DNA from 2 places in the Streptomyces sp. NPDC033165 genome. Region 2 is predicted to be linked to the other one. Evidence: riboswitches for the same ligand, from Rfam matches in the RefSeq annotation. Region 2 holds a riboswitch; the other holds the start of a gene.
What was found. A riboswitch is a leader RNA that binds a small molecule or an ion and turns the genes downstream of it on or off. The one in region 2 is predicted to bind glycine.
Positions count from the first base shown of each region.

Region 1: it holds a riboswitch for glycine, as region 2 does, so the genes downstream of both, gcvP (aminomethyl-transferring glycine dehydrogenase) here and gcvT (glycine cleavage system aminomethyltransferase GcvT) in region 2, are expected to answer to the same signal.

Region 1 covers NZ_JBVIPK010000014.1:168,887-184,606, forward strand. Annotated here, with positions in the region: gene ACZ5WC_RS27660 (substrate-binding and VWA domain-containing protein) at 1-933, shown strand, start outside; gene ACZ5WC_RS27665 (glutamate-cysteine ligase family protein) at 1,080-2,585, opposite strand; gene ACZ5WC_RS27670 (hypothetical protein) at 3,081-3,665, shown strand; gene ACZ5WC_RS27675 (DUF5999 family protein) at 4,029-4,235, shown strand; gene gcvP (aminomethyl-transferring glycine dehydrogenase) at 4,339-7,224, opposite strand; glycine riboswitch at 7,418-7,515, opposite strand; gene ACZ5WC_RS27685 (PRC-barrel domain-containing protein) at 7,648-8,019, shown strand; gene ACZ5WC_RS27690 (DNA polymerase IV) at 7,941-9,398, opposite strand; gene ACZ5WC_RS27695 (MerR family transcriptional regulator) at 9,516-10,133, opposite strand; gene ACZ5WC_RS27700 (bifunctional nuclease family protein) at 10,302-10,775, opposite strand; gene ftsR (transcriptional regulator FtsR) at 10,829-11,575, opposite strand; gene ACZ5WC_RS27710 (FHA domain-containing protein) at 11,620-12,399, opposite strand; gene ACZ5WC_RS27715 (DUF881 domain-containing protein) at 12,590-13,402, opposite strand; gene ACZ5WC_RS27720 (small basic family protein) at 13,408-13,740, opposite strand; gene ACZ5WC_RS27725 (DUF881 domain-containing protein) at 13,737-14,651, opposite strand; gene ACZ5WC_RS27730 (sugar phosphate nucleotidyltransferase) at 14,753-15,720, opposite strand, start outside.
Region 2 covers NZ_JBVIPK010000009.1:263,719-279,438, forward strand. Annotated here, with positions in the region: gene ACZ5WC_RS22665 (ABC transporter ATP-binding protein) at 1-1,121, opposite strand, end outside; gene ACZ5WC_RS22670 (ABC transporter ATP-binding protein) at 1,118-2,110, opposite strand; gene ACZ5WC_RS22675 (ABC transporter permease) at 2,117-3,079, opposite strand; gene ACZ5WC_RS22680 (ABC transporter permease) at 3,081-4,085, opposite strand; gene ACZ5WC_RS22685 (ABC transporter substrate-binding protein) at 4,171-5,841, opposite strand; gene ACZ5WC_RS22690 (enhanced serine sensitivity protein SseB C-terminal domain-containing protein) at 6,062-6,808, opposite strand; gene ACZ5WC_RS22695 (enhanced serine sensitivity protein SseB) at 7,002-7,772, opposite strand; gene ACZ5WC_RS22700 (AAA family ATPase) at 7,858-8,556, opposite strand; glycine riboswitch at 8,720-8,817, shown strand; gene gcvT (glycine cleavage system aminomethyltransferase GcvT) at 8,995-10,110, shown strand; gene gcvH (glycine cleavage system protein GcvH) at 10,233-10,610, shown strand; gene glyA (serine hydroxymethyltransferase) at 10,629-11,888, shown strand; gene ACZ5WC_RS22720 (L-serine ammonia-lyase) at 12,061-13,446, shown strand; gene ACZ5WC_RS22725 (NaeI family type II restriction endonuclease) at 13,675-15,117, opposite strand; gene ACZ5WC_RS22730 (hypothetical protein) at 15,389-15,658, shown strand.

The DNA.
Region 1 (15,720 bases), on a different contig from region 2:
CCCGAGGACGGCACTCCGCTGCTCGACTACCCGTACACCCTGGTCGACGAGAGCCGGCTGACCACCCCGGAGTCCCGTGCGGCCCTGCGCTTCATGACCCTGCTCAACGGCAGGGACGCCCAGGACACGTTCGCCCGGTACGGGTTCCGGACCGGCAACAGCAGCGCACAGGAGGCCCTCGTCGTCTCGGCGGGCGGCCGGTCGCCCCAGCCGTACGCCGCATCGGCCGCCGAGGCGCCGTCCACGAAGCAGCTCCAGGAGACGCTGGGGATGTGGACGATCACCGTGCAGAGCGCCCGGCTGACGACGGTCGTCGACGCCTCCGGTTCCATGGCGACGCTCGTGCCGGGGCGCGGCCAGTCCCGGATGGACGTCACCAAGGAGTCGCTGATCCAGGCGCTCGGCCAGTTCACCCAGGACGACGAGATCGGGCTGTGGGAGTTCGCCACCACGCTGGACGGCGAGAAGGACTACCGGCGGCTCATGCCGACGAGGCGTCTCGGCGACCCGGCCGCAGGCGGCGGGACCCACCGGGAGAAGCTGACGGCCGCGTTCGCCGGACTCCAGCCGGTACCGGGCGGGGCGACCGGGCTGTACGACACGACGCTGGCCTCGTACCAGGCGGCCCGGTCGACCTTCGTGAAGGGCAAGTTCAACGCCCTGGTGATCCTCACCGACGGCTCCAACCAGGACGAGCGCGGCATCTCGCGCAGCGCGCTCATCGCCGAGCTGAAGGAGCTGTCCGACCCGGAGCGCCCGGTCCCGATCATCGCCATCGCGGTGGGGCCGGACGCCGACCGCGACGAGGTCGCCGAGATCGCGCGGGTCACCGGCGGCGACGGCTACGAGGTGAGCGACCCGGCGGAGATCCAGGCGGTGATCCTTCAGGCCATCATGGCGGCGGGACAGAACGGCCGCGCGGCACAGGAGTGACGACACCCGGGACGCATCACCGCGCGACACAGGCGTGACCACGCCCAGGACGCATCACCGCGCCGCACAGGCGTGACCTCGACCGCACGCGCCCGCCCGGTCTCGCCGTCCCGAGCAGGCGTGCGGCGCGCGACGCGTCAGCCCCCTCACGGCGCCGGGAACCCCACCGGCCAGGTGTGCACCGGCTCCCCCGCGTGCATCAGCTCGGCATAGCGGCGGGTGGTGGCCGCGAGCGCCGCCTCCCTTCCGAGTCCGGCCTCCAGGGCCCGGCGGTAGGTGGCGACCTGCCAGGAGGCCCCGTTGACGCGCCGTTTGCAGCGCTCCTCGATCACGCCGAGGTAGCGGTCCCGGTCAGCGGGCTCGATGTGCCAGGCGTCCAGCCCGGCGGCGGCCAGCGGCAGCAGTTCCTCCAGTACCAGCTGTACGGCGGGGATCCTGGTCAGTCCCCCGGAGCGGCCGGAGCGGGGCCAGATCATCTCTGCCTCGATGCCGTGGCGGCAGGCCTCGGTGAAGTTCTCCTCGGCGGCCTCGAAGGGCAGTCTGCTCCAGACCGGCCGGGACTCCTCGGCGAGCGCCCGTACGAGCCCGTAATAGAGCGCGGCGTTGGCGATCACGTCGGTGACGGTCGGCCCGGCGGGCAGCACCCGGTTCTCCACCCGCAGATGGGGCACGCCGTCGGCGATCCCGTACACCGGGCGGTTCCAGCGGTAGACGGTGCCGTTGTGCAGGACCAGCTCGGCCAGCTCGGGCACCCCGCCCTCGTCGAGGACCTTCAGGGGGTCCTCCTCGCCGCAGATCGGCAGCAGCGGGGGGAAGTAGCGCAGGTTCTCCTCGAAGAGCTCGTGGGCGGAGGTGATCCAGCGTTCCCCGAACCAGGTCCGCGGCCGCACCCCCTGGTTCGCCAGCTCCGGCGGCCGTACGTCGGTGGCCTGCTGGAACAGCGGCGGCCGGGACTCCCGCCACAGCTCCTTGCCGAACAGGAAGGGGGCGTTGGCGCCGAGCGCGATCTGGACACCGGTGATCGCCTGGGCGGCGTTCCACACGTCGGCGAACCGGCCGGGCGTGACCTGGAGGTGCAGCTGCACCGAGGTGCAGGCCGATTCCGGGGCGATCGACGGCGAGGTACAGACCAATCGCTCGACGCCTTCGATATCCAGGGCGAAATCCTCCCCCCGGGCGGCCGCCATTTGGTCATTGAGCAGGGTGTAGCGGTCCACGTCCGAGAGATTCGCGGACACCACGTCGTGCTCCCCCAGGGTGGGCAGGATTCCGATCATCACGATCCCTGCGTCCACCTCCCCCGCCTTGCGGTGAGCATAGGCCAGGCCGGTCCGCAACTCCTCCGAGAGCTGATCGAATACTCGGCCGCCCAGCCGGTGCGGGACGATATTCACTTCGAGATTGAACATCCCCAGTTCGGTCTGGAAATCGCGGCTCGCGATGCGTTGGAGCACTTGCTGATTCATCATCCGGGGCATGCCGTCGGAGCCCGCGAGATTCAGCTCTATCTCCAGCCCCATCAGGTTCCGGGGACGGTCGAACCTCCGCTCCGCCAGAAGTCTGCCCAGCCCTTCCAGGCACTGGTTGAGCTTGGTGCGGTACTCCTGCCGGTCCGACAGGTCAAGGGCTCCCGCGGCGACCTTCTCCCCCATCGAGGGGTCCCTCCTCCAGTGGCGGCCCGCGGCCCAGGCCGCTCGCATCACGATCGATAATGCCCCGTGGAAGTGATCCGTAACGCCCCCGCGGGTCTTCGATACCCGATAGTCTGGTGGAGGGAGACCGCGGGCACATTCCTGCGGCATGCGACCATCGGCACTTTCGCCCGGGAAGAGCACGCCGGAAGCCGTGGTGGAAACACCGACGAGTTTCGGCCTACCGCAGGGCCGGAAGGGGTCCAGGTCGGGGCCGGGAACACCGGAGCACTTCACCAGAAATACCGCAATTCGAAGTCCGGATGGAGCCTTGCGCGAAATATCCCCGGCTGCTAGCGGAAACACTGTGTGAACACGCGTCATATAAACTCCGGTGGACGAGGCAGAGAGTTGATACGCATCGCCCGTCATCGGCCCCTTCCGGCCCGAACGCCGACAGCGCCGTCTGCACCCGCCCACGCATCACCGTGTCTCCGAAGTGAGAGGCGACCCACTATGCCGCTGCATGTCCCCTCGGCTCCCGCGCCCGCCCTGCGCAGCGTTCTCGCGGCCCTCGGTTCTCCCACCGCCGTCCGCGAAGCCCGAACGTCCGCTCTCCGGTCCGTCCAGGGACAGCTGAGCCCCGAGCTACCGCTTCCCGTCCATGTGCTGGACCGGACCACTCCCGCCCGGACAGCTCCCCTCACACGCCTCGCTGCCTGGCGCTTCCTGATCCACAGCGAGGGCCGTGCGGTCGCCGCGGCGGACACCGTGCTCACCCCCGACGGCTGGACGTTCTCGCACTTCTTCGAGGGGCCCTACCTCGCCTCGACCGAGCTGGCCGTACGGCAGGCGGAGGCGTCGGCCGCCACCCATCAGGCGCGGCTGCTGTCCATCCCGGAGCTGTACATGCTCACCCTCTGGCTGCACGGCGACCCCGAGGCCGACCCCGCGGGCGGCGTGCTCGCGCCGACGGACGTGCTGGTGCCCCTGGCGCCGGCCCCGCCGGGCATCGCCGCACACCGCCCGCACCGGGTCGCCGACCTGCTGCCGGTGATCTCGCTGCGCGTGACGCCCGGGCCTCTGCTCAGCTCGGCCTGACCGCCCCCGCCCCCGCCGCACGCCCCCGTATGGGCTGTCCCGCAATCCCTGGTGGTCAGCCCTTGGCGGCCCGCATCCGCCCCGTACGTCCGTACGGCGGAAAGGGTCACTGCGGGGGCGTCCTGCTGCCCACTCGGACTAGTCCTGTCCGGCCACCCCGAACCACCCAAAGGGACCGTGCAGTTGCGGTGAACCGTCCGCGCGGGTGATGCGTCATGGGAGGAGTACGGGAGCTGCAGCGAAATCCCTGCGGAATCACCCCCGTAGGGCAACACTGGGACCGGACCGACTGATACGGGGGCGGCCATGAACACCTCATCCAGCCGCAGGACACTCGACTCGACGCAGCGAAAGAACCCATCCATGTGCCAGCACCAGCCACCCTGCCCCACCGCCGACTCACCCGACCGGGAGGCGGCCCGCCTGACGGCCCACCACCCCGAACAGGGCTGGAGCCTTCTGTGCAACGGCGTCCTGCTCTTCGAGGACACCGGCGAACTGCTGCCCGACGGGCAGATCATCGCCCCGCACCGGCCGCTGGCAGCGGGCCGCGTGGTGAAGGCCGCCTGAGCGGTGGTACGAAGCAGGGGCCGGCCCGGAGAGATCTCCGCACCGGCCCCGACGCATGTCCGGACCTACGCCGCTCCCGGCGCACGTCCTACGACAGGCTGCCTCAGTTGTCGTACTCGTCCAGCGGCGGGCAGGAGCAGACCAGGTTCCGGTCGCCGAAGGCCCCGTCGATGCGGCGGACCGGCGGCCAGTACTTGTCGGCGGCGGACACACCGGCCGGGAAGACGGCCTCCTCGCGGCTGTAGCCGTGCTCCCAGTCACCGCCCAGCGCGCCCGCGGTGTGCGGGGCGTTGCGCAGCGGGTTGTCATCCGCGCTCCACTCGCCGGATGCGACCTTCTCGATCTCGGCGCGGATCGCGATCATGGTGTCGCAGAACCGGTCGAGCTCCGCGAGGTCCTCGCTCTCGGTCGGCTCGATCATCAGCGTGCCGGCGACCGGGAACGACATGGTCGGCGAGTGGAAACCGTAGTCGATCAGGCGCTTGGCGATGTCGTCGATGGAGACGCCGGTCGCCTTGGAGATGGGCCGCAGGTCGACGATGCACTCGTGCGCGACCAGTCCGGCCGGGCCGTTGTACAGGATCGGGAAGTGCGGCTCCAGGCGCTTGGCGATGTAGTTGGCGGCCAGCACGGCGACCTGCGTGGCGCGCTTGAGACCCTCGCCGCCCATCAGGCGCACGTACGCCCAGGAGATCGGCAGAATGCCCGCCGAGCCCCACGGGGCGGCCGAGATCGGGCCCACCCCGGTCTCCGGGCCCGCGGCGGGCTGGAGCGGGTGGTTGGGGAGGTACGGGGCGAGGTGTGCGCGGACACCGACCGGGCCGACGCCGGGGCCGCCGCCGCCGTGCGGGATGCAGAAGGTCTTGTGCAGGTTCAGGTGCGAGACGTCGCCGCCGAACTTTCCGGGCTTGGCGAGTCCGACCAGCGCGTTGAGGTTGGCGCCGTCGACGTAGACCTGGCCGCCCGCGTCGTGCACCTCGCCGCAGATGTCGGCGACGTGCTCCTCGAAGACCCCGTGGGTGGAGGGGTAGGTGATCATGAGCACGGCCAGCTCGTCGCGGTACTGCTCGATCTTGGCGCGCAGGTCCGCGATGTCGACCTCGCCGTCGTCGGCGGTCTTCACCACGACGACCTTCATGCCCGCCATGACGGCGCTGGCGGCGTTGGTGCCGTGCGCGGAGGACGGGATGAGACAGACGGTGCGCTGGTCGTCGCCGTTGGCACGGTGGTACGCCCGCACGGCCAGCAGACCCGCGAACTCGCCCTGCGAACCGGCGTTGGGCTGGATGGAGACGGCGTCGTAACCCGTGACCTCGGCGAGGCGCTCCTCCAGCTCGCGGATGAGGGTCAGGAAGCCCTGCGCCTGCTCGGCCGGGGCGAAGGGGTGCAGCGCGCCGAACTCGGGCCAGGTGATCGACTCCATCTCGGCCGTCGCGTTCAGCTTCATCGTGCAGGAGCCGAGCGGGATCATGCCCCGGTCCAGCGCGTAGTCCCGGTCGGCGAGCTTGCGCAGGTAGCGCAGCATCGCGGTCTCGGAGCGGTGCTGGTGGAAGACCGGGTGGGTCAGGATGTCGTCGGAGCGCAGCGCCCCCTCGGGCAGCGCGTCACCGACCGTGGCGTCCAGCGCCTCGATGTCGCCCTCGGTGCCGAAGGCGGCCCAGACGGCGGCGATCTGCGCCCGGGTGGTGGTCTCGTCGCAGGCGATGGAGACGTGGTCGGCGTCGACGAGCCGCAGGTTGACCCCGCGCTCCCGGGCGTCCGCGACGATCCCCGCCGCCTTGCCGGGCGCCCGCACGGTCAGGGTGTCGAAGAACGCGCCGTGGACGACGTCGACGCCGGCGCCGCGCAGGCCGTCGGCCAGGATCGCGGCGAAGCGGTGCGTGCGCCGGGCGATCGTCCGCAGCCCCTCGGGGCCGTGGTAGACGGCGTACATACCGGCCATGACGGCGAGCAGGACCTGCGCGGTGCAGATGTTGCTGGTGGCCTTCTCGCGGCGGATGTGCTGCTCGCGGGTCTGGAGGGCCAGGCGGTAGGCCTTGTTGCCGTCGGCGTCGACGGAGACGCCGACGAGGCGGCCGGGCAGGGAGCGGGCGAACTTCTCGCGGACCGCCATGAAGCCGGCGTGCGGGCCGCCGAAGCCCATCGGGACACCGAAGCGCTGGGTGGTGCCGACGGCGATGTCGGCGCCGAGGGCTCCGGGCGAGGTGAGCAGCGTCAGGGCCAGCAGGTCGGCGGCGACGGTGACGATCGCGCCGAGCTCGTGGGCCTGCTCGATGACGGGCTCGATGGCGCGGACGGCACCGGAGGCGCCCGGGTACTGGAGCAGGACGCCGAAGACGCCGCGCTCGGCGATCTCGGCGGGGATGCCGTCGCTGAGGTCGGCGACGACGACCTCGACGCCGGTGGGCTCGGCGCGGGTCTCGATCACCGCGATGGTCTGCGGCAGGGTGTCGGCGTCGACCAGGAAGACACCGTTCTTGACCTTGCCGACGCGCCGGGCGAGCGCCATTGCCTCGGCGGCCGCGGTGCCCTCGTCGAGCAGGGAGGCGCCGGAGGTGGGCAGCCCGGTCAGCTCGGCGACCATCGTCTGGAAGTTCAGCAGGGCCTCCAGGCGGCCCTGGGAGATCTCCGGCTGGTACGGCGTGTAGGCCGTGTACCACGCGGGGTTCTCCATGACGTTGCGCAGGATGACCGGCGGCGTGAAGGTGCCGTAGTAGCCGAGGCCGATCATCGGGGCGAGCACCTGGTTGCGGTCGGCCAGCGACCGGAGCTCGGCCAGGACTTCGGCCTCGGTGCGCGCCGAGGGAAGGTTCAGGGCCTCCGCGCTCTTGATCACGTCGGGCACCGCGGCGGCGGTCAGCTCGTCGAGGGAGCCGTAGCCGACCTGGGCGAGCATCTTCGCCTGGGCCTCGGCATCGGGCCCTATGTGGCGCTGCTCGAACGGAATGCCCTGCTCCAGCTGGGAGAGCGGAGTGCGACGGGGGGTCATGGTGGAGGCCTCCTGGTCTGTCACGACCTGCGAGGGGCACCACGGCGCGGGTGCCCGGACGGCCTCCCCCTCTGTCATCTCAACCTGAGAGCTTCGCCGACCCGCCCAAGGGCGCGCCGGCTTTCACCGTCGGTGAGGGTCGAGTCCGCCTGAGCCTGCGCCCGCACGGAACCGCCCTGCTTTCCAGAGTGACCTCATCCGTGCGGTACGGGGGCCTGAGAGATTCCGGGGAGGAGTTGCTCCTTCGGCGCCTCCGGATTCTTCACCGGAGGACTCTCCCGCACGGGGTCAGCAGCCAGTGCCAGCCTACCAGCGGCCATCAGCGCGGAGCTCTCAAGTGGCCGACACCACGGATCTGCACTTGTGTGGTGCTGGTGGGCATCAGGGACCGCCCTGAGCAGTCTGCGACCAGTGGGAGGCACCGTGCAGACCGATATCGATCCGCGCCGCCTGATCGGCCGCAAGGCATTCGATCGCAAGGGCACCAAGATCGGAACGGTGGATGAGGTCTATCTCGACGATGCGACGGGCGTCCCCGAGTGGGCGGCCGTCCGCACCGGCCTGTTCAGCAGAGACGCCTTCGTCCCCCTGGAACCCAGCGAATTCGTCGACGACGCGCTGCGCGTCCCCTTCGACCGCACGCTGATCAAGAACGCGCCGGACTTCGGTGTCGGCAGGCATCTCTCGCCCGAGCAGGAACTCCAGCTCTACCGCCATTACGGACTGGACTCCTCGCCCCCGGAGGAACCGTCCACCGACCGTGACTTCGGCAGGCTGGCGGGCCAGGAGGAGTAGTCCGGCGCTTCTCGGACGAGCGGCAGCGGATCGGCGGGCCGCAGCAGCGGATCGTCGATACGGAAGGTGAGAACCCGGCCGGGTGCGCTCCACGGTTCCTCGAACCGGACGGTGACCCGGCCGATGCCGCTCCCCTGCACCCAGCCGTGCCCGTGCTCCTCGTGGTGCACGTCGTGTCCGGCGGGCCAGCGCCGGGCGGCGAGCTGCTCGGCGCTGTCCGCTTCCGGTTCCGGGACGGCCTCCTCCCCCGGTGCCTCCACGGCCTGCTCCTGCGGCTCGTGGGAGCGCCGCTCCAGCTCCCGGGCGTCGGCGGCCTGCGCGAACAGATCCTCCTGGGTGAAGTCGGCCAGCCCCGTGACTCCCACGCCCAGGAGCCGTACGCCGCCGGTGGTGTCGACGGACTCCAGCAGCCGCCCGGCCGCCTCCCGCACCACCGTGGGGTCGTCCGTGGGCCCCCGCAGCGTCTCGGAGCGGGTCAGCGTGGAGAAGTCGTAGCGGCGCACCTTCAGCACCACCGTGCGCCCCGACCGGTCCGCCGCGCGCAGCCGCTCCACGCACCGCACGGCCAGCCGCTCCACCTCGGCGCGCACCCGTACCCGGTCGTGGAGATCCACATCGAAGGTGTCCTCCACGGATACGGACTTGGCGTCCCGCTCGGCGACCACCGGCCGGTCGTCGAGTCCCAGGGCCATCCGGTAGAGCCCGTGCCCGTGGGCCTTGCCGACCAGCCGTACGAGCTCCGCCTCGCCCGCTTCGGCCAGGTCGTGGACGGTGGTCATCCCCGCCCGTCTGAGGTGGTCGCCGGTGGCAGGCCCGACCCCTGGCAGGACGCGGACGGACATGGGGGCGAGCAGCTCGCGCTCGGTGCCCGGCTCGATGAGCAGCAGCCCGTCCGGTTTGGCCTGCTCGGAGGCGATCTTGGCGAGCATCTTGGACCCGGCCAGGCCGACGGAGCCGCTGAGTCCGGTCACCGCCCTGATGGCCACCCGCAGGCCCTCCCCCGTCGCCCGGGCCGACGCCGCGTCGTCCGCCGCCCCGCCGGCCTCCAGGTCGACGAAGGCCTCGTCCAGGCTGAGCGGCTCGACCAGGGGCGACAGCCGCCCCAGAAGCTCCATCACCTGGTCGCTCACCGTTCGGTACAGCGAGAAGCGGGGCACCAGATAAGCGGCGTTCGGCGCGAGCCGCCGGGCCTGGGCGGTGGGCATCGCCGAGTGCACCCCGAGGCGCCGGGCCTCGTACGAGGCGGTGGCGACCACTCCGCGCGGCCCGAGGCCGCCCACCACGACCGCTTTGCCGCGCAGGCTCGGCTTGGCCGCCTGCTCCGCCGACGCGTAGAAGGCGTCCATGTCCAGATGAAGGATGGTGGGCGCGGGTCTCACACCGTCGATGCTGCCCTACGGCACTGACAACGGGACGGCCCGGCGCCCCGTGGGGTGCCGGGCCGTCCCGTGCTGTCCAGCTGTCTGTCCGTCCGTCCCGGATCGTCCGGGCCGCTATCAGCCCGCCCGGTTACGCCGCCGGGCCAGCTCGTCCGCGGGGTTGTGGCCGATGAGCGTCTCGCCGGTGTCGACCCGCTCCCCGTGCAGCTGCGAGAGGGCCACGTCCACGTCCCGCCAGACGACGCCCACGGCGATCCCGAAGACGCCCTGCCCGCCCTGGAGCAGGCTGACGACCTCGTCGGGCGAGGAGCACTCGTAGACCGTGGCCCCGTCGCTCATCAGCGTCATGCGCTCCAGATCCTGAAAGCCCCGGGCCCGCAGATGCTGGACCGTGGTGCGGATGTTCTGGAGAGCGACCCCGGTGTCCAGGAACCGCTTGACGATCTTGAGGAGGACCACGTCCCGGAAACTGTAGAGACGCTGGGTCCCCGACCCGTAGGCCGGACGCACACTCGGCTCGACCAGGCCCGTACGCGCCCAGTAGTCGAGCTGGCGGTAGGTGATGCCCGCCGCCGCGCACGCCGTCGGTCCGCGATAGCCGATATCGCTCGCCGCTGCCACGCCGTCCGCTGCCACCGCGGCCGGCTGTACCGGCTGCCTGATGGTGTGGTCGGCTCCACTGCCGTGCTGCGGATACGGCCCACCCGCCGCCGTACCGTCGCCGCTGCTTCTCACGCCGACCTCCGTCCTTGACCTGCCCACTCGAAGGTAGGCAGTCACTCGGGGTGCGTCAACGATCGCCACACTCGGCACGCCGAGTGATAATCACCCTGAGGGTGGTTTCCCGTGACTCGTTTCCGGGAAAGGCTTGCCGGATGCGCTGACGACACCCCTGCGGGACGGTCACTGACTGTTCGTACCGAAGTCCTCCGGAGAGATCTGGTCGAGGAATTCGCGGAACTTCTCCACCTCGTCCTCCTGCTCGTCGGGGATCGCGATGCCCGCATCGTCCAGCACGCCGTCACTGCCGTAGATCGGCGTGCCGGTCCGCAGGGCGAGCGCTATGGCGTCGGACGGCCGGGCGCTCACCTCCACTCCGCTGGCGAAGACCAGCTCCGCGTAGAAGACCCCTTCGCGAAGGTCCGTGATGCGCACCTCGGTGAGCTCCTGGCCCACGGCCTCCAGCACGTCCTTGAACAGGTCATGGGTCAGCGGCCTGGCCGGAGCCATGCCCTGCTGGGCGAAGGCGATCGCGGTCGCCTCACCAGGACCGATCCAAATGGGGAGGTACCGGTCGCCTCCCACTTCACGCAGGAGAACGATCGGTTGGTTGGAGGGCATTTCCACCCGGACACCGACAACGTCGAGCTCGTTCACACAGCAACCCTAGGACGTGCTCGCCATGTTTGGGTAGTCGGGCTCCGCCGAGGTCAGTGCAGACGGCTCCGCAGAGCGGTCTGGACGAGTGCCGCGTGCAGCCGGACGGACAGCTCCGCGAGCTCGTTCGCGGTGGCCTCCGCATGGGCTCTGGTCTGCGGATTACGGTGTCGGCGCAGCGGGGCGACCACCTGCTCCACCAGGCCCGCCTCCCGGTCGGCGGAGGCCCGCATGGCGCGAAGGTGACGCGGTTCGAGTCCGAATCGCCCCAGGTCCGCGACCAGCTTGGCCACGGTGACCATCTCGGCGTCATAGCCGCCCTCAGGGGCCGGAACGATGAGCCCGTAGGACTCCCACTCCTCCAGCCGCTCCTCGTCGACCTCGGCCGCCGCGAGCAGCTCGGCGCGCCCGATCCGCACGGCGGTGGCCGCACCCGGACCTGCGGCGTCCCAGACCCCGTCGGCCAGGTCCCGCCGATCGCCCGGAGAGGGCAGGACGGGCTGTTCTCCCCGCGCCAGGGCGTCCAGGTGCTCCCGGATGACCTTGAGCGGCAGATAGTGGTCCCGCTGCATGCGGAGCACCTGGGCGAGGCGCTCCACATCACGCGGGGCGAACTTCCGGTATCCGGAAGGAGTGCGCTGCGGCTCGATGAGCCCCTCGGCCTCCAGGAACCGGATCTTGGAGATGGTGACTTCGGGAAACTCGTCGCGCAGCTCGATGAGCACCGTACCGATGCTCATCGAGCCCTCTTCCGCGGTGACGGCGCCGTGACCGGCACCGCCTGTCGGTGTTCGCAGCATGGGCCTTCCTGGGGGTCCCCCCGGACAAGGAGTCCGGGGGCTGGTCACACGCCCCGCGGGCTCGCATAGAAGACCAGGCGGTACTTTCCGATCTGGACTTCGTCGCCGTTGGACAGCTGGACCGAATCGATGCGCTCACGGTTGACGTAGGTGCCGTTGAGGCTGCCGACATCGCCCACGGTGAAGCTACCGTCCGGACTCCTGCGGAACTCCACATGACGGCGCGACACGGTCACGTCATCAAGAAAGATGTCGCTCTGCGGGTGACGGCCGGCCGTCGTCAGATCACTGTCGAGCAGGAATCGGCTTCCGGAGTTCGGGCCGCGCCGCACGACCAATAGGGCCGAACCGCCCGGCAGCGCGTCGACGGCCGCCTGAGCCTCCGGGGAGAGCGAGGGCAGAGCCGTCTGCCCCGTCGCCTCCGCCTCGTACGCCTCAAGTCCCGAGATCGAGATCGTCGACGTCGTCTCCGAGGCGCGCTCGGGTACGCCGCCCCGCAGCGGCGTACCGCAGTTGGAGCAGAACCTGCTGGCCTCCGCGTTGCGGTGACCGCACCTCGTGCAGACCGGCATCGACGAGCCCTCCGGGGTGAACCCTCCACCCGCACTTGAGGCTGATGGTTCGCCGAAACCTATTGCCCCGGCACCGGCAGGGTCAACGGACGACACGCCGGGTCCGCCCGGGGTACCGGACACCTCGTCACGGAAGAGCGGACGCTCCGCCTCCGGCTCCTCGGCCTGACCGTGGCGCGGAGCACGGTGGCGGGCAGCACTGTTGCTGTCCTCGCGTGCACTCTTCCCGAACAACTTCGCAAACAACTTCACGGGCGATTCCCCTTGACCGACATAGACCCGCCCGTGGGGCAGGACGAACCCTGAATGAATACACCTGCCGACCCGGACATCTTCACAACGTCCGTATCCACTCGACAGTTTCCACCACGCACCACCAATCCGGTGCGGCGACCCCCCGCAAGCTCCCGACCCGGTCCACCGGCTCGTACGCTCACCGCACTCACGGGGATGACGACCGAGCGTAGTCAGGCCGCTGCGACGGTCGCAAGGCGTCGACCACGATGTCGTCGGACCGCTCCACGACCACCGTGGCCTGCTCCTTCTCCAGCGTCTGGACCACACCGCCGGGGATGTTGAGCGCGGGCTCCAGGTCCTGGGGCTGGCCGATGACCGTGAACTCGTACGGCGCCTCGATCTTCTCGCCGTCCACCTGGACGTCCCCGCCCTCTCCGGCGAAGTAGGTGTTGGCCACCACCCGCACCCCGTTGACCTCGATGGCCTCGGCGCCCGCCGCCCGCAGCTCCTGAAGCGCGTCGAGCAGCATGTCGGGCGCGACCGCCCGGGCCGGGTCACTGACCGTCAGGGTGATGCCGGGCCCCTGTGCCGCCACGGTGCCCGCGAGGATGCCGAGCTGACGCTCCTTCTCCCGCGTCTGCTTCCGGGCCTCCTCGGCCTGGTCGGAGCTGTTCTCCAGCTCGGTGCGCTGGTCGTCCAGGCGCTGCTTCTCGTCCTCCAGGCGCTGCGTCCGGTCGTCGACCTCGTCGAGGATGCGGACCAGGTCCTCCTGTCGGGCACCGCGCAGCGCACTGTCGTCGCCGGCGGACCGCACCTGAATGGCCAGCCCCAGACCGAGCCCGAACAGCAGCAGGGCGACGATGAGTTGGGCCCGGCTGAGCCGGGGCGGCCACAGGCCCGCCAGCAGTCTCTGCCGCCCGGAGACCTCCTCCACTGCGGGCGGGGGCACGGGAGCTTGCGGGGTGGCGGGCGCGCCGTCCTCGGGCTGGGGGCCGCGGGTGTTCTCGTCGTTGTTCATCGGCCTCAAGCCCGGAAGACGTGGCGGCGGATCGCCGCGGCGTTGGAGAAGATCCGGATGCCGAGCACGACCACCACACCCGTGGAGAGCTGAGCGCCGACCCCCAGTTTGTCGCCGAGGAAGACGATCAGCGCGGCCACCACGACGTTGGAGAGGAAGGAGACGACGAAGACCTTGTCGACGAAGATGCCGTCGAGCATCGCCCGCAGACCGCCGAAGACGGCGTCAAGCGCGGCGACCACCGCGATCGGCAGGTAGGGCTCGACCACCGCCGGTACCTCGGGCCGGACCAACAGTCCGACCACGACTCCCACGACGAGGCCCAGTACGGCGATCACGATGTGCCCTTCCCTGTGTCTGCCGCACCACTGTCGGCGGCCTTCGGCTCTGCTGTACGGACGATCAGGCTCGGCGCGGCCGGAAGCCGCACCTTCGCCTGGTCGGACATGCTCGTGCGAATGTCGAAGCTCTCCTTCAGCGCGTTCAGATACTGGCCGTCGGCGCTGTCCCGGAACGCGGCCGCGAGCTTCTTCCCGTCCCCCACCACGAGCACCGTGTACGGCGGTACAAGCGGCCTGTTGTGGACCAGTATGGCGTCGCCGGCGGCCCGGATGGCGGACAGCGCGGTGAGCCTTTGCCCATTGATGGCGATGGCCTCGGCGCCGGACTCCCACAGCCCGTTGACCACACGCTGCATGTCCCGGTCGCGCACCCGTCCGGTGTCGGTGAAGCCGCTGGACTCCCGCGGCCCGCCGCCGCCCTGGTCGGTGTTCTTGGCGTCGTCCACGACGAGCTTCACCCCCGGGCCCTCGACCGGGGTCGCCCCGGCCAGCAGGGACACCAGCTCCCCCTGGGCTCCCCCATGGCGCTCAAGGGCCTTGCGCTGGCGTTCGCTCACGTCGGCGCGGAGCTTGTCGACATCCGACTCCAGCGTGTCCGCCGCTCTGGTCTCCGCGTTGATGCGGTCGATCAGTTCCTCGCGCTCTTTCGCGACGACCGGGGCCGCGATCCGTGCCTCGGCCGCGCCGAGGGTGACCACGAGGGCGGCCACCACCAGTCCCGCCCCCAGCCAGAGCTTCGACCTGAGCGTACGGGGCAGGCCCTCGCTCCCGTCGGCCTTTCGGCGCGCCGCGGCCTCCGCGTAGCCCTCGTCGAGGCTGTGGTCCATCACGTTGTTCAGCAGCGACATGGAGGCGTCGGGGCGTGCGGGCGGCGAGGCGGTGCTCCGATCGGGGGACTGCTGCGACATGCCGCACATCGTCGCACGTCACCACGGCTGCCGCCGAATGGCCCCACCGGGTGTGCCGGAAGCCCCTTCCCGGGGCGTTCCGGCACACCGGGTCACAGCAACTAGCTGCCCGCGCTGTCCACGACCGCGGACCACTCGTCGAGCAGCGCCTGGGCCGAAGCATCGTCCGGGCCTTCCGCCCACAGATGCGTCACGGCCTCGGCTCGGTCGGGCAGGACCATGATCCACCGCCCGTCCGCCTCGACCACACGCACCCCGTCCGTGGTGTCCACACTGCGGTCACCGGCCGCTTCGACGACCCGCCGCATGACGAGCCCCTTGACGGCCCAGGGCGTCGCCAGATCGCGGCGCAGGACATGGGCGCGGGGGATGCGCGCGTCGATCTGGCTCAGGGTGAGCTGGGTGCGCGCCACGAGCCCGATGAGCCGGACGAAGGCCGCCGTCCCGTCGAAGACGCTGCTGAATTCGGGAACGATGAACCCGCCGCGCCCGTCTCCCCCGAAGATGGTGGCTTCCTCACGGCCGACCCTGGTCAGGTCGTCGGGCGAGGTGGTCGTCCATTCCACCTGCGTACCGTGGTAGGCCGCCACCTGCTCGGCGACGCGCGTGGTCGTCACGGGCAGGGCGACCCGGCCGCTGCGCCGCTCGGCGGCGACGAGATCGAGGAGGACCAGCAGGGCCCGGTCGTCCTCGATGATCCGGCCCAGTTCGTCGACGAGGGAGAGCCGCTCCCCCACCGGGTCGAACCGCACCCCGAAGGCCGCCCGGGCCGAGGACACGATCTCCCCGAGCCGGACGAGCCCCGCGCGCCGGGTGTCGGCGGACTCAGTGGGCCGCGACTCGTCGAGCCCGGGGTTGATCGTCAGCGCGTCCACCCCGAGCCGCCCGAGCAGGCTGGGCAGAACGAGTCCGGCGCTGCCGTTGGACGCGTCGACGACGACCTTCAGCCCGGAGTCGGCGATGCCCGTGATGTCGACGTTGCGCAGCAGCGAACCGGTGTACGAGTCGAAGACGCTGGACGGGAAGTACAGGTCCCCGATCTCACCGGGGAAGGCCCTGCGGTACTCCT
Region 2 (15,720 bases):
TCGGACTGGGCCGGTACGGTCGCGGGCTTATCGGCGGAGCCCGCGGGGACATCCTCCTCCGAGACCCCCGCCGCCACCGCTTCCCCGGCGGTGACCGCGTCGATCCCGGTCACCGGATTCTGCTTCACCGTTCCGGCCTCGATCTCGGCCGTGAAGTGACAGGCCACCTTGTGCCCGTCGCCGGTGTCCAGCAGCGGCGGGCGCTCCGTGGCGCACTTGGTCTCCTGCACCCACGGGCAGCGGGTGTGGAAGCGGCAGCCGGCCGGCGGGTTCGCCGGGGAGGGCAGGTCGCCGTGGAGCAGGATGCGCTCGCGGCGGTCCTCGACCTCGGGGTCGGGCACCGGGACGGCCGACATCAGCGCCTTGGTGTACGGGTGCCGGGGCTTCGCGTACAGCGCGTCGCTCGGGGCCTCCTCGACGAGCCCGCCGAGGTACATCACCCCGATGACGTCCGAGATGTGCCGGACCACGGCGAGGTCGTGGGCGATGACCAGATAGGTCAGGCCCAGGGACTCCTGGAGCTCCTCCAGCAGGTTGATCACCTGCGCCTGCACCGACACGTCCAGCGCGGACACCGGCTCGTCGCAGATGATCACGTCCGGCTCCAGCACCAGGGCGCGGGCGATGCCGATGCGCTGGCGCTGGCCGCCGGAGAACTCGTGCGGGTAGCGGGACATCGCGTTGGCCGGCAGGCCGACCTTGGCGAGGATGTCCTTGATCTTCTCCCGGCGCTCGGCCTGGTCCTTGCCGATGCCGTGGGCGGCCATGCCCTCGGCCAGGATCGACTCGATGTTCTGCCGGGGGTTGAGGCTGCCCAGCGGGTCCTGGAAGACCATCTGGAGGCGGCGGCGGAAGGCCCGCATCTCCTCGGACGGCAGCTTCGCCAGGTCGGTGCCGTCGAAGACGACCCCGCCCTCGGTGATGTCGTTCAGCCGCAGCACCGCCCGGCCGAGCGTCGTCTTGCCGCAGCCGGACTCGCCGACCAGCCCGTAGGTCTGACCGGCCTCCACGCTCAGCGAGACGCCGTCGACCGCGTAGACGTGACCCACCGTACGGTCGAAGAAGAGGCCCTTCTTGACCGGGAAGTGGACTTTGACGCCGTCCAGTTCGAGAAGGCTCATGCCGGGACCTCCGCCTTGGGCAGGACCGGGTTGACGCAGCGCACCTGGTGTCCGGCCGTGCGTGGTTCGGTCAGTTCGGGGGTGCCGGTCAGGCACTCCATCGTGTAGTGGTCGCACCGGGGTGCGAACGCGCAGCCGTCGGCCCAGGCGATCTTGTCGTTGATGGACCCGCGGATCGGGTGCAGCGGCTCGCCGCGCGGCGCGTCCAGGCGCGGGATGGAGCCGAGCAGCCCGTGCGCGTACGGGTGGGTGGGGTGGGCGAACAGCTCGCGGCGGGCCGCCGATTCCACCGCCCGTCCGGCGTAGAGGACGTTGACCTCGTCGCAGAGCCCCGCGACGACACCCAGGTCGTGGGTGATCATCAGGAGGGCGGTGCCCTCCTGGTCGACCAGTTCCTTCAGAAGCTCCAGGATCTGCGCCTGGATGGTGACGTCCAGGGCGGTCGTCGGCTCGTCGGCGATCAGCAGACGGGGCGCGCAGGCCACCGCCATGGCGATCAGCGCGCGCTGGCGCATACCGCCGGACAGCTGGTGCGGGTACTCCTTGAGCCGCCGCGCGGGGTCCGGGATACCGACCCGGTCGAGCAGGGACGCGGCTTCCTTCCGGGCCTTGTCACCCTTCAGCCCGCGGTGGCGCTGGAGGATCTCGGTGACCTGGATGCCGATGGGGACGACCGGGTTCAGCGAGGACAGCGGGTCCTGGAAGATCATCGCGAGCTGGCTGCCGCGCAGGTCGCGCAGGTTCCGCTCGTTCATGGTCAGCAGGTTCCGGCCGTCGAACTCGGCGCGGCCCCCCACCCGTACGCCCTTGCGGGGCAGCAGCCCCATCAGGGCGAGCGAGGTGACGGACTTGCCGCAGCCCGACTCGCCGACCAGGCCCACGACCTGGCCCTGGTCGACCTCGAAGGAGACGCCGTCCACGGCCGTGGCGTCCTTGCGGCCACGGGCGGTGAAGGTAACGCTGAGTTCCTCAACGGAGAGCAGTGACATGGGACTTCAGCCTCGCAACTTCGGGTCGAGGGCTTCGCGCATGGCCTCGCCGAGCAGGGTGAAGCCGAGAGCGGTGATGATGATCCCGATGGCCGGGTAGGCCGCCATCATCGGGTCGTTGTCGAAGAAGCGCTGCGCCTGGGCGAGCATCACGCCCCACTCGGGAACGGCCGGGTCGGGGTTGCCGAGGCCCAGGTAGGACAGGGCCGCGGCCTCGATGATCGCCGTGGCGAGGCTCAGGGTGGCCTGGACGATCACCGGGCTCAGCGAGTTCGGCAGGATCTGGGTGAGCACGATCCGCTTGCGCCGGATGCCGACCGCCTTCGCGGCGAGCACGTAGTCCGCGCCGCCCTGCACCAGCATCGAACCGCGCAGCAGGCGGGCGAAGATGGGGATCTGGACGACACCGACGGCGATCATCACGGTGGTCAGCGACTGGCCGAGGACCGCGGCGATGGAGACGGCCAGGAGCAGGGACGGCAGCGACAGCATGATGTCGGTGAAGCGCATGATCACGGTGTCGACGCGCTGGCCGACCTTGCCGCCGAGGGTGGCGGCGGCCCCGGAGAGCACACCGACCAGGGCGCCGACGATCAGGCCGATGAGCATGGAGACCACACCGACGAGCAGCGTCTGCCGGGCCCCGACGAGCCAGCGGGAGAACATGTCGCGGCCCAGGTGGTCCAGGCCGAACCAGTTCTCGCCGCGCATGCCGATGAACTTGCCCTGGTTCGGGAAGACCTCGCTGCGCCAGTTCTGCGCGGTGGGCCCGTGCGGGGCCAGCAACGGTCCGACGACGGCGACGAGGACGAACACGCCGATGATCGCCGCACCGATGATCGCCATCTTGCTGGAGCGCATCCGGCGGAACGCCTCGCGCCACAGGCTGGTTCCGGTGACCGTCTCCGAGCTCTGGGTCAGCTCCGCGAGTCGGTCGATCTTGTCTGCTTTGCTGGTCAGGATCGTCACGTCAGTGCACCCGCACTCTCGGGTCGATGATGCTGTACGCGAGGTCGACCAGAAGGTTGATGAACACGTACACCATCGCGATGAAGAGAATGAACCCGACAAGGACCGGGTAGTCACGGCCGTCGATCGCGGTACGGATGAAGGAGCCGAGGCCGCCGAAGTCGAAGACGGACTCGGTGAGCACCGCGCCGGAGAGCAGGCTGCCGGTCAGCAGGCCGACCGCGGTGATCACCGGCAGCAGCGCGTTGCGGAGCACATGGCGGCCGCGCACGGTCCCCTTGTCCAGGCCCTTGGACTCGGCGGTGCGGATGTAGTCCTCGCCGAGCACCTCCAGGACGCTGGCGCGGGTCATCCGGACGATGACGGCGAGCGGGATGGAGGCCAGGGCGACGGCGGGCAGGACCAGGTGCATGATCGCGTCCCAGCTCGCGTCGAACTCACCGGTCAACAGACCGTCCAGGACGGCGAATCCGGTCACGTCGGTGGCGTTGATACCGGAGTCGAGCCGGCCCTGGCTCGGGAACCAGCCCAGGTTCACGGAGAAGATCCCGCGCAGCAGCACGGCCAGGAAGAAGACCGGGATGCAGATGCCGAGCAGTGATCCGGAGACGGAGGCCACGTCCAGCCAGCCCCCGCGGTGCTTGGCCGCGAGGTAGCCCATCGGAATGCCCACGACGACGGCGATCAGGATCGCCGCGAGGCTCAGCTCCACGGTGGCGGGGAAGGCGCGGGTGAACTCGTCCCACACCGGCTGCCCGGTCTGGGTGGAGGTTCCGAGGTCGAGCTCGAAGATGCGCTTGAGGAAGCGCCAGTACTGGACGTGCACCGGCTCGTCGAGCCCGAGTGCACGGTTGATCCTCGCCACTTCGGCTTCGGTGGCCCGCTCGCCCAGGATCGCTGTGGCGGGCCCGCCGGGCAGTCGGTTCAGCCAGAGGAACAGCAGAACCGACAGGCCGAGCAGGGTGGGAATGAGCTGGAGAAGTCTTCTTACGACGAGTCGCAGCACCCCGCATGCCCCTTTCTCACGTGCGTCGATGCGGGTCCGCCCGGCCACCTGACTGCTGTGGCCGGGCGGACCCGCTGGTGTGCGATTACTTGAAGGAGACCTCGGCGAAGTTCTCCTGCGTCAGCGGGGAGACCTTCGGCGGGTTGACGTTCTTGGCGAACGCGATGGCCGGCGGCGACGAGGAGATCGGCACGCCCGGGACGTACTCCATGATCACCTCGTTGGCCTTCTTGTAGGCCTCCGTGCGCTCGGTGGAGTCGGTGGCCTTGGAAGCGGCGTTCACGGCGTCGAAGACCTTCTGGTCCTTGAAGCCCCACTGCTTGTCCGGCCCGGCGAACCAGGTGCCGATGAAGTTGTAGCCGTCGTTGAAGTCACCGGTCCAGCCGAGCAGGTGCAGGGCGCAGGAGCCGGCCTCGGTGGCGTCCAGGTAGTCCGGGGCCCACTTCATGGCCTTCGGCTTGACGGTGATGCCGGCCTTCTCCAGGTCGGCCTTCATCAGCTCGAACAGGTCCTGCGGGGCAGGCATGTACGGGCGGGTGACCTCGGTCGGGTAGCAGAAGTCGATGCTGAGCTTCTCCTCACCGGCCTGCTTGAGGAGGTCCTTCGCCCTGGCGGTGTCGAACGGGTAGGTCTTCACCTTGTCCGAGTAGCCGGCGACGGTGTCGGGCATGAACTGCGTGCCGACCTTGCCGCCCTCGGGCAGCTGGGTGTTGACGAGGTTCTCGCGGTCGATGGCGTGCGTGATCGCCTGACGGACCTCGGGCTTCTTCAGCGCCGGGTTCGCACCCTGGCTCATGCCGACGTAGAAGATGTTGAAGACGTCACGGGTCGGGACCTCGTAACCCTGCTTCTCCAGCGTCGTCACATCGGCCGGGGCGACCAGGTCGTAGCCGTCGATGTCACCGGCCTGGAGGGCCTGGCGGCGGGTCTCCTCGGTGGAGATGGTGCGGAAGACCAGGTTCTTCACCTTGGCCTTGTCGCCCCAGTAGTCGTCGAAGCGCTCAAGGGAGACTTCCTTGTTGCCCTTGTTCCACTTGACGATCTTGTACGGGCCGGTACCGGCGACCGTGCCGGCCTCCTGGCTGTACTTGGGGTACGTGATCGCGTCGCCCTTGGCGGTCGCGTCCTGCTTCGCGTACTCCTTGAGCGCCTTCGGCGAGTGGATCGCGAGCGCCTGGAGGGAGAATCCGCCCGGCAGGTTCGCCGAGGGCTCGTTCACCTCGATGACGGCCGTGTTCTCGTCCTTGGCGGTGCAGGACTTGTAGTTCGCCTTGGGCGTCTCGGGGTCCTCGTTCTTAGCGAACCCGCCCATGATGCTCTGCCAGTAGTAGGAGACAGCGCTGGACTGGTACGTGCCCTTCCAGTTGAACCAGTAGTCGTAGTTCGCGCAGACCGCGGCGGCGTTGAACGCCTCGCCGTCGTGGAACTTCACGTTCTCGCGCAGGTTGAACGTCCAGACCTTGCCGGCCGGGTCACTCTCCCAGTTCTCGGCGAGACCGCCGACGAGCTTGCTGCCGCCGGACTCGTGCTCCAGCAGCGCCTCGAAGGCCTGGCGGGTGACTCGGAACGTCTCGCCGTCGCTCGCGAGGGCGGGGTCGAGGGAACCGGGGTCACCGGATCCGGCGAAGACGAAGGTGTCCTTGTCTCCCCCCTTGGATTCGCCCCCGTCCCGCTCGCTGGAACAGCCCGTGGCGATCAGACCGACAGCGACCGCTGTCGTGATCGCCCGGGCAGTCCGGGACTTGAATATGCGCATGGGTCCACCCCTGGTTCGCCATGTGGTGAGGTTTGATGGCCGCACACTACAGACGGGGTACACCGCAAGAGAACAGTCCGGATAGCGGTGAGACCTAGTCGAGACCCGGACAGTTAACAAACCGTCCAGTTACGGGACATCCTCCCGCCCGGAGTTAACAAGCCGGACATCTGGGGAAGTTCGCCCCGGCGGCCTGGACCTCGCACGCCTCCGGCGCAGCTCAGCGGTGCTGGGGCGGATATCCGTAACCGGGGGCGGCGACGGGCGGGGGGCCCGCGGGGGCATGGGCCTCACGGTCGTAGAAGGGGCGCGCGTTGGCGTGCAGCCACATCGCCACGGGGTCGTACTCGTCGGACATGGCGACGGTGGAGACCGGCAGCCCGTCGGGGACCGCGCCGACCGACTCCCGCATCATCGCGCGCACCGCCTCGACGGAGGCGCGGCCGGTGTCGTAGAGGTCGAGGCCGATGGCGAGATACGGGACGCCGACCGCGGGGTGGACCCAGGCGCGGCGCAGGGAGCGGACCGCGGCGGTGCGGTGGGCGTTCTGCGTGAGCAGGGCGTAGAACTGCGGGAGCTCGATGGCGGGCTCGGTCAGGCGGAGCGGCCCGGCGGGCAGCCGGTCGAGGCCGGTGGCGATCCGGCGCAGGTCGAGCCAGGGGATGCCGACGCCGCCGCCGGGAGCGTGCGGGTTGAGCCAGATGCCCCAGCGGTCCGGGAACAGGGCGCGGGCGATCTCGCGTCCGGTGACGAGCTCGTGGGCCCGGTTCCAGCCGCTGGCGGAGAGCTCCTGGGCGGAGGTGACGCAGGGGGCGTAACCCAGGCCGTCGATCTCCATGTTGCCGTACTGGGCGTCGGGGGAACCGGCCGTGCCGTGCCAGAGCAGCATCCAGATCCGGCCGTCGGCGAGGGCGGCGAGCAGCGCCTCGTAGCTGTCGTACCGCCCGGGGGTCACCTGGCGCAGCATGTGCTCGACCTGCCCTGCCGCCGCAGTGCCCGACGCACTCACCCTGGGTCCCGCCCCTCGTCGTTCCATCGGATTCGCGCCGCTCCGGGCCCACGGGAGCGGCTTCGCCATCAAACCAGCTTATGCGCCGCTTCAGACACCGGCTTGACGCCACGGTCCGGCATCGTCGGCACGCGGGCGCCTTCCGTCGCGGTCAGTGACCCTCGCGCCGGTAGAACGGGCGTACCTTCTCGCGCATCCAGTCGCCGACGAGGTCCTGGGCCACGTCCAGCAGGACCAGGTTCACCGGCCAGGGCACCTCCACGCGGCCGAGCGCGCGGCCGAGGGCGTCCATGGGAGCGCTCTGGCCCGCCCCGTCCCAGGTGGCGAACTCGACGCCGACGAAGAGGACGGGGTCGCCGCCCTCGATGCTGGCGAGCGCCCGGCGGGCGGTGCTCACCACACCCGAGGCCTCGAACTCCTCGGAGACGGCGGTGAGGAAGTCGACCGGGTCGTGCTGCCAGTCCGGCTCGTACAGCCGGACCCGGCCGCCGGTGGCGGGTCCGTCCAGGGCGGTGCGTCCGGCCCGGCACAGTTCGGCGACGGCCGGCGGCGGCAGCGGTATGCCGACGGCGCCGCCCGGGTTCACGGCGATGCCGACCTGCGGGGGCAGGCCCCGGGCGAAGTCACGGGCGGGCGCCACGGCGAAGGACATATGGCTGCCGACGCAGCTGAGGAACTGGCTCTCGGAGCTGAAGACGGGAACGAAGGCGGCCCCGTCGATCTCCATCATCGGCAGGTCGAGGTCGGCGCTGGCCGGGGTGCCGCCGTTGGGCAACGGCACCCACACGGAGCTGCGGCCGAGCACCTCGACGAGGCGGCCGCCCGCGTCATCGACGCCGAGCGAGGCGGTCAGCACCTCTTCGAGCTCGTTGGCGGGCCACCCCTGCTGGGGGTGTGCCGGGACGGGTGCCGGAATGTCCACTGCCTCTGTGCCTCTCTCAGCCGTCTCGGCCCGGGTCGCGGCCGTCGCTCCCCGGCCGCTGCCGTGAAGCTCTTCGGCCAGCACCCTAGCCGGATCGGGCGGGCGGGGCCTCGGCCTCCGTGAAGGTGATCCGGCCGAGCGCGCCCGCGGCCTCGCGGTCCAGCAGTACCGCCGAGGTGCAGCCGGCGGGCAGCAGCCCCTGTTCGACGTCGGCGAGCAGCCGGGCCACCGCGTGCCGGTGGCGGGCGAAGGCGTAACCGGAGACTCCGCGGCCGCGTTCGCGCTGCCCCTGCCGGGCCACCTCGGGGGTCACGTCGAGCAGGATGAGATGGAGGGTGCGGCCGCGGCCGGCGGCGTGCCGGCCGAGCCAGCGGCGCACCCAGGCCTGGGTGCCGCAGTCGTGCACGACGACGGACGCGCCGGCGCGCAGGGCCTTGCGCAGTCCGAGGTAGTGGGTGGCGCGGACCAGGGGGCGGTACAGGGCATAGGGGAGTAAGCGCGGAAGGGCGGCGGCCCAGCTGTCCCGGGTGTTCTGGGAGTCGACGGCGTCCCCCTGCACGGTCCGCCGGATGAGGGTCGATTTTCCGCTGCCGGGGAGGCCCGAGACGACCACGATGTCCCCGGCGGTGAAATCGAGGCTGTCGGGGGAGCCTCCGGAGCGACCGCGCAGATCGCGTACCACCGGCGCGCGGTCGTTCAGCAGCTCCTGCGCCGGTGCGCCGGGCTGTGCGGGCATCGCGTCGTGCGCCACTCCCGCGGTCGGTGCCGACCACTGCAACGTCATCGCCCATCCCCCTGCTGTCGGGCCACCCCCGCCTGCACCTGAAGTGTAAAGAATCGGCAAGGCGGCACAACCGTCGCCGCCGTTCGCACATCGTCACGGACCGGCCTCCCCACTCCGCCGCGATGCGTGCGATGATGACCCCGCCAACTGCATACCGGCCGTTCGAATCCGCGCGGGAGAGTTCCGGCCACAGTGTGAGCCGGGCGCCGAAGGAGCAAGATCCTCCCTTGAATCTCTCAGGCCCCGTACCGCGTGGATGAGGCAGATCTGAAAAGCGGGCCGCTTCGGCGGCTCCACCCAAGGTGCAAGCCGAGGCCCCTGACCGGGCGCCCTCTTCCGGGGCATACCCCCTGCGGGGCTATCGGCGAACCTCTCAGGTTCCGATGACAGATGGGGAGGATTTCCGTCCCGATGTCGTCATGCCCTGGAGCCATGCCCATGAGCACTGCCCCCCGTCTCACCGCCCTCGACGCGTTGCACCGCTCGCTCGGCGCCACCATGACCGACTTCGCGGGCTGGGACATGCCGCTGCGGTACGCGAGCGAGCGCGACGAGCACAACGCCGTACGGACCCGGGCCGGGCTCTTCGACCTGTCGCACATGGGCGAGATCACCGTCACCGGCCCGGAGGCCGCGGCCTTCCTGAGCTACGCGCTGGTGGGCAACATCGCCACCGTCGGCAACGGCCGGGCCCGCTACACGATGATCGTCCAGGAGGACGGCGGGATCGTCGACGACCTGATCGTCTACCGGCTGGGCGAGACCGAGTACATGGTGGTCGCCAACGCGGGCAACGCCCAGATCGTGCTGGACGCGCTGACCGCCCGCGCCGAGGGCTTCGACGCCGAGGTGCGCGACGACCGGGACGCGTACGCGCTGCTCGCGGTCCAGGGCCCCGAGTCCCCCGCGATCATGAAGGCGGTCACCGACGCCGACCTGGACGGGCTGAAGTACTACGCGGGCCTGCCGGGCACGGTCGCCGGGGTCCCGGCGCTCATCGCCCGTACCGGCTACACCGGCGAGGACGGCTTTGAACTCTTCGTCGCGCCCGGGCACGCCGAGCAGCTGTGGCGGGCGCTGACGGACGCCGGCGAGGCGCACGGCCTGATCCCGTGCGGGCTCTCCTGCCGTGACACGCTGCGCCTGGAGGCGGGCATGCCGCTGTACGGGCACGAGCTGACGACGGCGCTGACCCCGTTCGACGCGGGCCTGGGCCGGGTCGTGAAGTTCGAGAAGGAGGGCGACTTCGTCGGGCGCGAGGCCCTGGCCGCCGCCGCCGAGCGCGCCGAGACCGCCCCGCCGCGCAAGCTGGTCGGCCTGATCGCCGAGGGCCGCCGGGTCCCCCGCGCGGGCTTCTCGGTCGTCGCCGACGGCAAGGTGATCGGCGAGGTCACCTCCGGCGCCCCCTCCCCCACCCTGGGCAAGCCGATCGCCATGGCGTACGTGGACGCGGCCTTCGCCGCCCCGGGCACCGAGGGCGTGGGCGTGGACATCCGGGGCACGCACGAGCCGTACGAGGTCGTCGCGCTGCCGTTCTACAAGCGCCAGAAGTGATATCCCGGAAGAAACCGGTCTTTCCCACCCGCGCTCGGACGTCACGGAAGTGACGTACCTCCGTCTCACACCGTAAGACCACCGTTCATCAGCACTCCCCCGCGTACAGGAGAATTCAGGTCATGAGCAACCCCCAGCAGCTGCGGTACAGCAAGGAGCACGAGTGGCTGTCGGCCGTCGAGGACGGCGTGGCCACGATCGGCATCACGGAGTACGCGGCCAACGCGCTCGGTGACGTCGTCTACGCCCAGCTCCCGGAGGTCGGTGACACGGTGACCGCGGGCGAGACCTGCGGTGAGCTGGAGTCGACCAAGTCCGTCAGCGACCTGTACTCGCCGGTGACCGGTGAGGTGACGGCGTTCAACCAGGACGTCGTGGACGACCCCTCGCTGGTGAACTCCGCTCCCTTCGAGGGCGGCTGGCTGTTCAAGGTGCGCGTCACGGATGAGCCGGCCGACCTGCTCTCCGCCGACGAGTACACCGCGTTCTCCGGCAACTGAGACCCAAGGGACCCCCTGATGTCGCTTCTGAACTCCTCCCTCCACGAGCTGGACCCGGACGTCGCCGCCGCCGTCGACGCCGAGCTCCACCGTCAGCAGTCCACCCTCGAAATGATCGCCTCGGAGAACTTCGCCCCGGTCGCGGTCATGGAGGCGCAGGGCTCCGTCCTCACCAACAAGTACGCCGAGGGCTACCCGGGCCGCCGCTACTACGGCGGCTGTGAGCACGTCGACGTCGTCGAGCAGATCGCGATCGACCGGATCAAGGCCCTGTTCGGCGCCGAGGCCGCGAACGTGCAGCCGCACTCCGGCGCCCAGGCGAACGCCGCCGCGATGTTCGCGCTGCTCAAGCCGGGCGACACGATCATGGGCCTGAACCTGGCCCACGGCGGTCACCTGACCCACGGCATGAAGATCAACTTCTCCGGCAAGCTCTACAACGTGGTCCCGTACCACGTCGACGAGAGCGGGATCGTGGACATGGAGGAGGTCGAGCGCCTCGCCAAGGAGTCCCAGCCGAAGCTGATCGTCGCCGGCTGGTCCGCCTACCCGCGCCAGCTGGACTTCGCCGCCTTCCGCCGTATCGCGGACGAGGTCGGCGCGTACCTGATGGTCGACATGGCGCACTTCGCGGGCCTGGTCGCGGCCGGGCTGCACCCCAACCCGGTGCCGCACGCCCATGTCGTCACCACCACCACGCACAAGACCCTCGGCGGTCCGCGCGGCGGCGTGATCCTCTCCACCCAGGAGCTCGCCAAGAAGATCAACTCCGCGGTCTTCCCCGGTCAGCAGGGCGGCCCGCTGGAGCACGTGATCGCGGCCAAGGCGGTCTCGTTCAAGATCGCGGCGGGCGAGGAGTTCAAGGAGCGCCAGCAGCGCACCCTGGACGGCGCCCGCATCCTGGCCGAACGCCTGGTGCAGCCGGACGTCACCGAGGTCGGCGTCTCCGTCCTCTCCGGCGGCACCGACGTGCACCTGGTCCTGGTCGACCTGCGCAACTCCGAGCTGGACGGCCAGCAGGCCGAGGACCGGCTCCATGAGCTGGGCATCACGGTCAACCGGAACGCCATCCCCAACGACCCGCGTCCCCCGATGGTCACCTCGGGCCTGCGGATCGGCACCCCGGCGCTGGCCACCCGCGGCTTCGGCGCCGAGGAGTTCACCGAGGTCGCCGAGATCATCGCGTCCGCCCTCAAGCCGTCCTACGACGCGGACGACCTGAAGGCCCGCGTGGTCGCGCTGGCCGAGAAGTTCCCGCTGTACCCCGGCCTGAAGTAGCACCTGGCCTGCGGTACCGCACATGCGGGCGGGGCACCGCGCACACTGGAGAGAGTGAGCGCGGTGCCCCGCCTCTTGTCCCCCCGCATCCTTCTTGCCCCGCTCTCGCCCCGCTTGTCCCCCGCACCACCCGGCAGACGACGGCGTCTACCAACCCCCAAGGAGTCCTCCCGTGGCCATCTCGGTCTTCGACCTGTTCTCGGTCGGTATCGGCCCGTCCAGCTCCCACACGGTGGGCCCGATGCGCGCCGCCCGGATGTTCGCGCGCCGCCTGAAGAACGAGGGCCTGCTCGCGCACACCGCCTCGATACGGGCCGAGCTGTACGGCTCCCTCGGCGCGACCGGCCACGGCCACGGCACGCCCAAGGCGGTCCTGCTCGGCCTGGAGGGCGAGTCGCCCCAGACCGTCGACGTGGAGAACGCCGACACCCGGGTCGAGGAGATCCGCGGCAGCGGCCGGATCAACCTGCTGGGCATGCACGAGATCCCGTTCGACTTCGACGAGGACCTGGTACTGCACCGCCGCAAGGCGCTCCCGTACCACGCCAACGGCATGACGATCTTCGCGTACGACACCGAGGGCGCCCCGGTGCTGGAGAAGACGTACTACTCGGTCGGCGGCGGCTTCGTCGTGGACGAGGACGCGGTGGCGGGCGAGAACCCGATCGTCCCGGACGACACGGTTCTGCGGCACCCCTTCCGCACCGGCGACGAGCTGCTGCGGCTCGCCCGGGAGACCGGCCTCTCCATCTCCTCGATGATGCTGGAGAACGAGCTGGCCTGGCGCACCGAGGCGGAGATCCGCTCCGGCCTGCTGGACATCTGGCGCGTCATGCAGGCCTGCGTCTCGCGCGGCATGTCCCGCGAGGGCATCCTGCCCGGCGGTCTGAAGGTCCGCCGCCGCGCCGCGAACTCGGCCCGCCAGCTGCGCGCCGAGGGCGACCCGCAGGCCCACGCGATGGAGTGGATCACCCTCTACGCGATGGCCGTCAACGAGGAGAACGCGGCGGGCGGCCGCGTCGTCACCGCCCCCACGAACGGCGCCGCGGGCATCATCCCCGCCGTCCTGCACTACTACATGAACTTCGCGTCCCAGGGCTGCACCGAGGCGGAGAAGGAGGACAGCGTCGTCCGCTTCCTCCTCGCCGCCGGGGCGATCGGCCTGCTGTTCAAGGAGAACGCCTCGATCTCCGGCGCCGAGGTCGGCTGCCAGGGCGAGGTCGGCTCGGCCTGCTCGATGGCGGCCGGGGCCCTGGCGGAGGTCCTGGGCGGCTCCCCCGAGCAGGTGGAGAACGCCGCCGAGATCGGCATGGAGCACAACCTCGGCCTGACCTGCGACCCGGTCGGCGGCCTCGTCCAGATCCCGTGCATCGAGCGCAACGGCATGGCGGCGGTGAAGGCGGTGACCGCCGCGAAGATGGCGCTGCGGGGCGACGGCAGCCACAAGGTGTCCCTGGACAAGGTCATCAAGACGATGAAGGAGACCGGGGCCGATATGAGCGTCAAGTACAAGGAGACCGCGCGCGGCGGTCTCGCGGTGAACATCATCGAGTGCTGAGGATGTAGGCCCTGACCAGCGCGTTTGTATCTTTCAGCGCTGTCGGGGCCTTCCCTGCTTGCACGGCGGAAAGTCCCTGGATCGGCCCTGGGACAGACGCGAAAGTCCCTGAAAAGTCCCTGGGATGTCCCTGAGCAGGGCGCGCTTCCTGAGGTGTTCGCCGACCCCGCACACGCCCGGTGCGAGGGTGGGACCAGCCTGCACGCCGTCCATGCAGCGAGCCCATCGTCAGTACGCGGGAAGGTGGCCCGGCTCGTCGTCTGGCGTCGCCAGTCTCCACCGCTCACCGGAGAGGAGAACCCACCGGCTCGAGCCCTCTTCCTCTTCCGTGACGGACGCCAAGCGGGCGCTGACCCACGACCCCTTCTCCGGCACCGGGAGACCCAGGGCCCTGGCGATCTCGGGGTGGTCGGCTTGGTGGCCCAGGATGACGATGCCTTCGGCCGCCAGCATTCCGCGGGCACCTCGCACTCTCCTCGCGGCGTCCTGCTGTCTCGCGACCGTGGCCACGACCGTCCGCGTCACCGGTTGGCGCTGAGCAACGCGGAACAGTTCGTTCACGCGACGCTGCCCGGTCGCCTCGGCGAGGATGGCGCTCACCTCGTCGGCCGGAAGCCGGTCCAGGATGTTCACGGGCAGGGGAACGTCTCGATGGATCCATGCGATCGCCTCGCGCCCCGCAGCGCTCAGGGTCCGCTTGCCATCCCTGTTCCCGACATCGGCCACTACCTGCTCCGTCGCCCTCACCACGCCAAGACTCCACGATCCTCTGCGGTGGTCGAGGCGGACCAGCACACACACGCTCCCCTGCGCTTCCCTCGGGACCATCCAGTTCGTCCCGGTCGTCACCTTGAGATCCACGTCGACGCCGGCGATCCGGAAGTCGAGCCTGGGGCTGCTGTCGAACTGGAAGTCGTGCCTCATCAGGTTCTCGACGAGCTGCCCGGTCATCGTCTTCTCCGACTTGGTGAGGTCCTCCCAGCGGTAGCGCCCTGTGTGCGCCCCGTCGAGCAATCGCTCCGTGGCCTGTTCGAGCACAGCCGCCATACGACGCCCGTGCGGGTCGAGCCTCAGGAGTTCCTCCCGTACCGCCGCTACGTCACGCTCCCCGGAGAGCGATTCCGCCGCCCCCCGCGGCTGCTCCTTCTCCCTCTCCTGCTTCGGCTCCGCCGGCCGGGCACGGGTGGGTGACGGCCTGAGGGCGGCAAGCAGCCGCTCCAGGGATGCGATCCGCTGGGCCGCCTCCCGGGCCGAGTTGCGTGCCTCGTCCCGCTCGCCCGTGACCACCAGCAGCCTGCGGTTCAGTTCGGCGAGTTCCTCGTCGCGGGAGTTCACCCGCTCGTCCAGTCGGGCCTCGGCCTGTTCCTTCGCCTGCCTGGCGCGGCCAAGGGCTGCGGTGGCCTCCAGCAACTGCTCCTGCACCTTTACCAGTTTCGCGAGATGGGCCGTGCAGTCCTCGCCCACCTCACTGCCGGACCTGTCCGGGACAGGCCGGCTCCATGCCTCCCTCAGGAGCGATCGGGCCTTGCTGACGGCCTTGCTCGCCTCGGCCGGGTCCGTCACGCACACGTTGACGACGGCATCCACCAGACCTCGGTGGTTCCTGAGGCCGACACCCCTCAACCGTCGGTGCAGGGTCGACACAGCAGGTTTCGCGGCGTTGCCCACCATGTCGGGCAGCAGGAGGTGCAGTCGCTCCACCGACAGGCCGGCGGCACCACGAAGGCCGCGCAAGAACACGACCAGGTGGTTCTCCGCCTCGGACTCTCCGAGCGGCACGCCAGGAGGACGCCCCCCTTGGTCTCGTGACCGCCCTGCCATCAGCTCCCCCTTCTCTCAGCAGATTCGATGTTCTATCGGATAGAACAGAGAGAAGGGTACCTGAGTGATCGTCAAGACGGCACGGTGGTGTGGTCATCCACGCCACCTGAGGAGAGCCACCATGCCCCAGCGCACCCCGTCCCCCCGCCGCTCCACGTCCGACTTCGCAGCCCTCGTCGCCGTGCTGGCCACAGGTGTGGCGCTCGTGGCACTCGGCGTCGCGCCCGAGTCACTCGCCGCGGTGACGATCGCGTTGGCCGGTCTCTACTCGACATGGCGCATGGGATCGGGTGGCCGGGGGTCCGAGCCGGAGTCCGGGTCGAGGGAGCTCCCCGAGGCGCGGAGCGACGGGGACCAGAGGCCGGGCAGTTCGGACGCCGGGAGCTCGTGATCGAATCGCGACCACCACAGGGGCCGTTGACAGTCAGTGCGATCGATTCAGGTAATTGATCG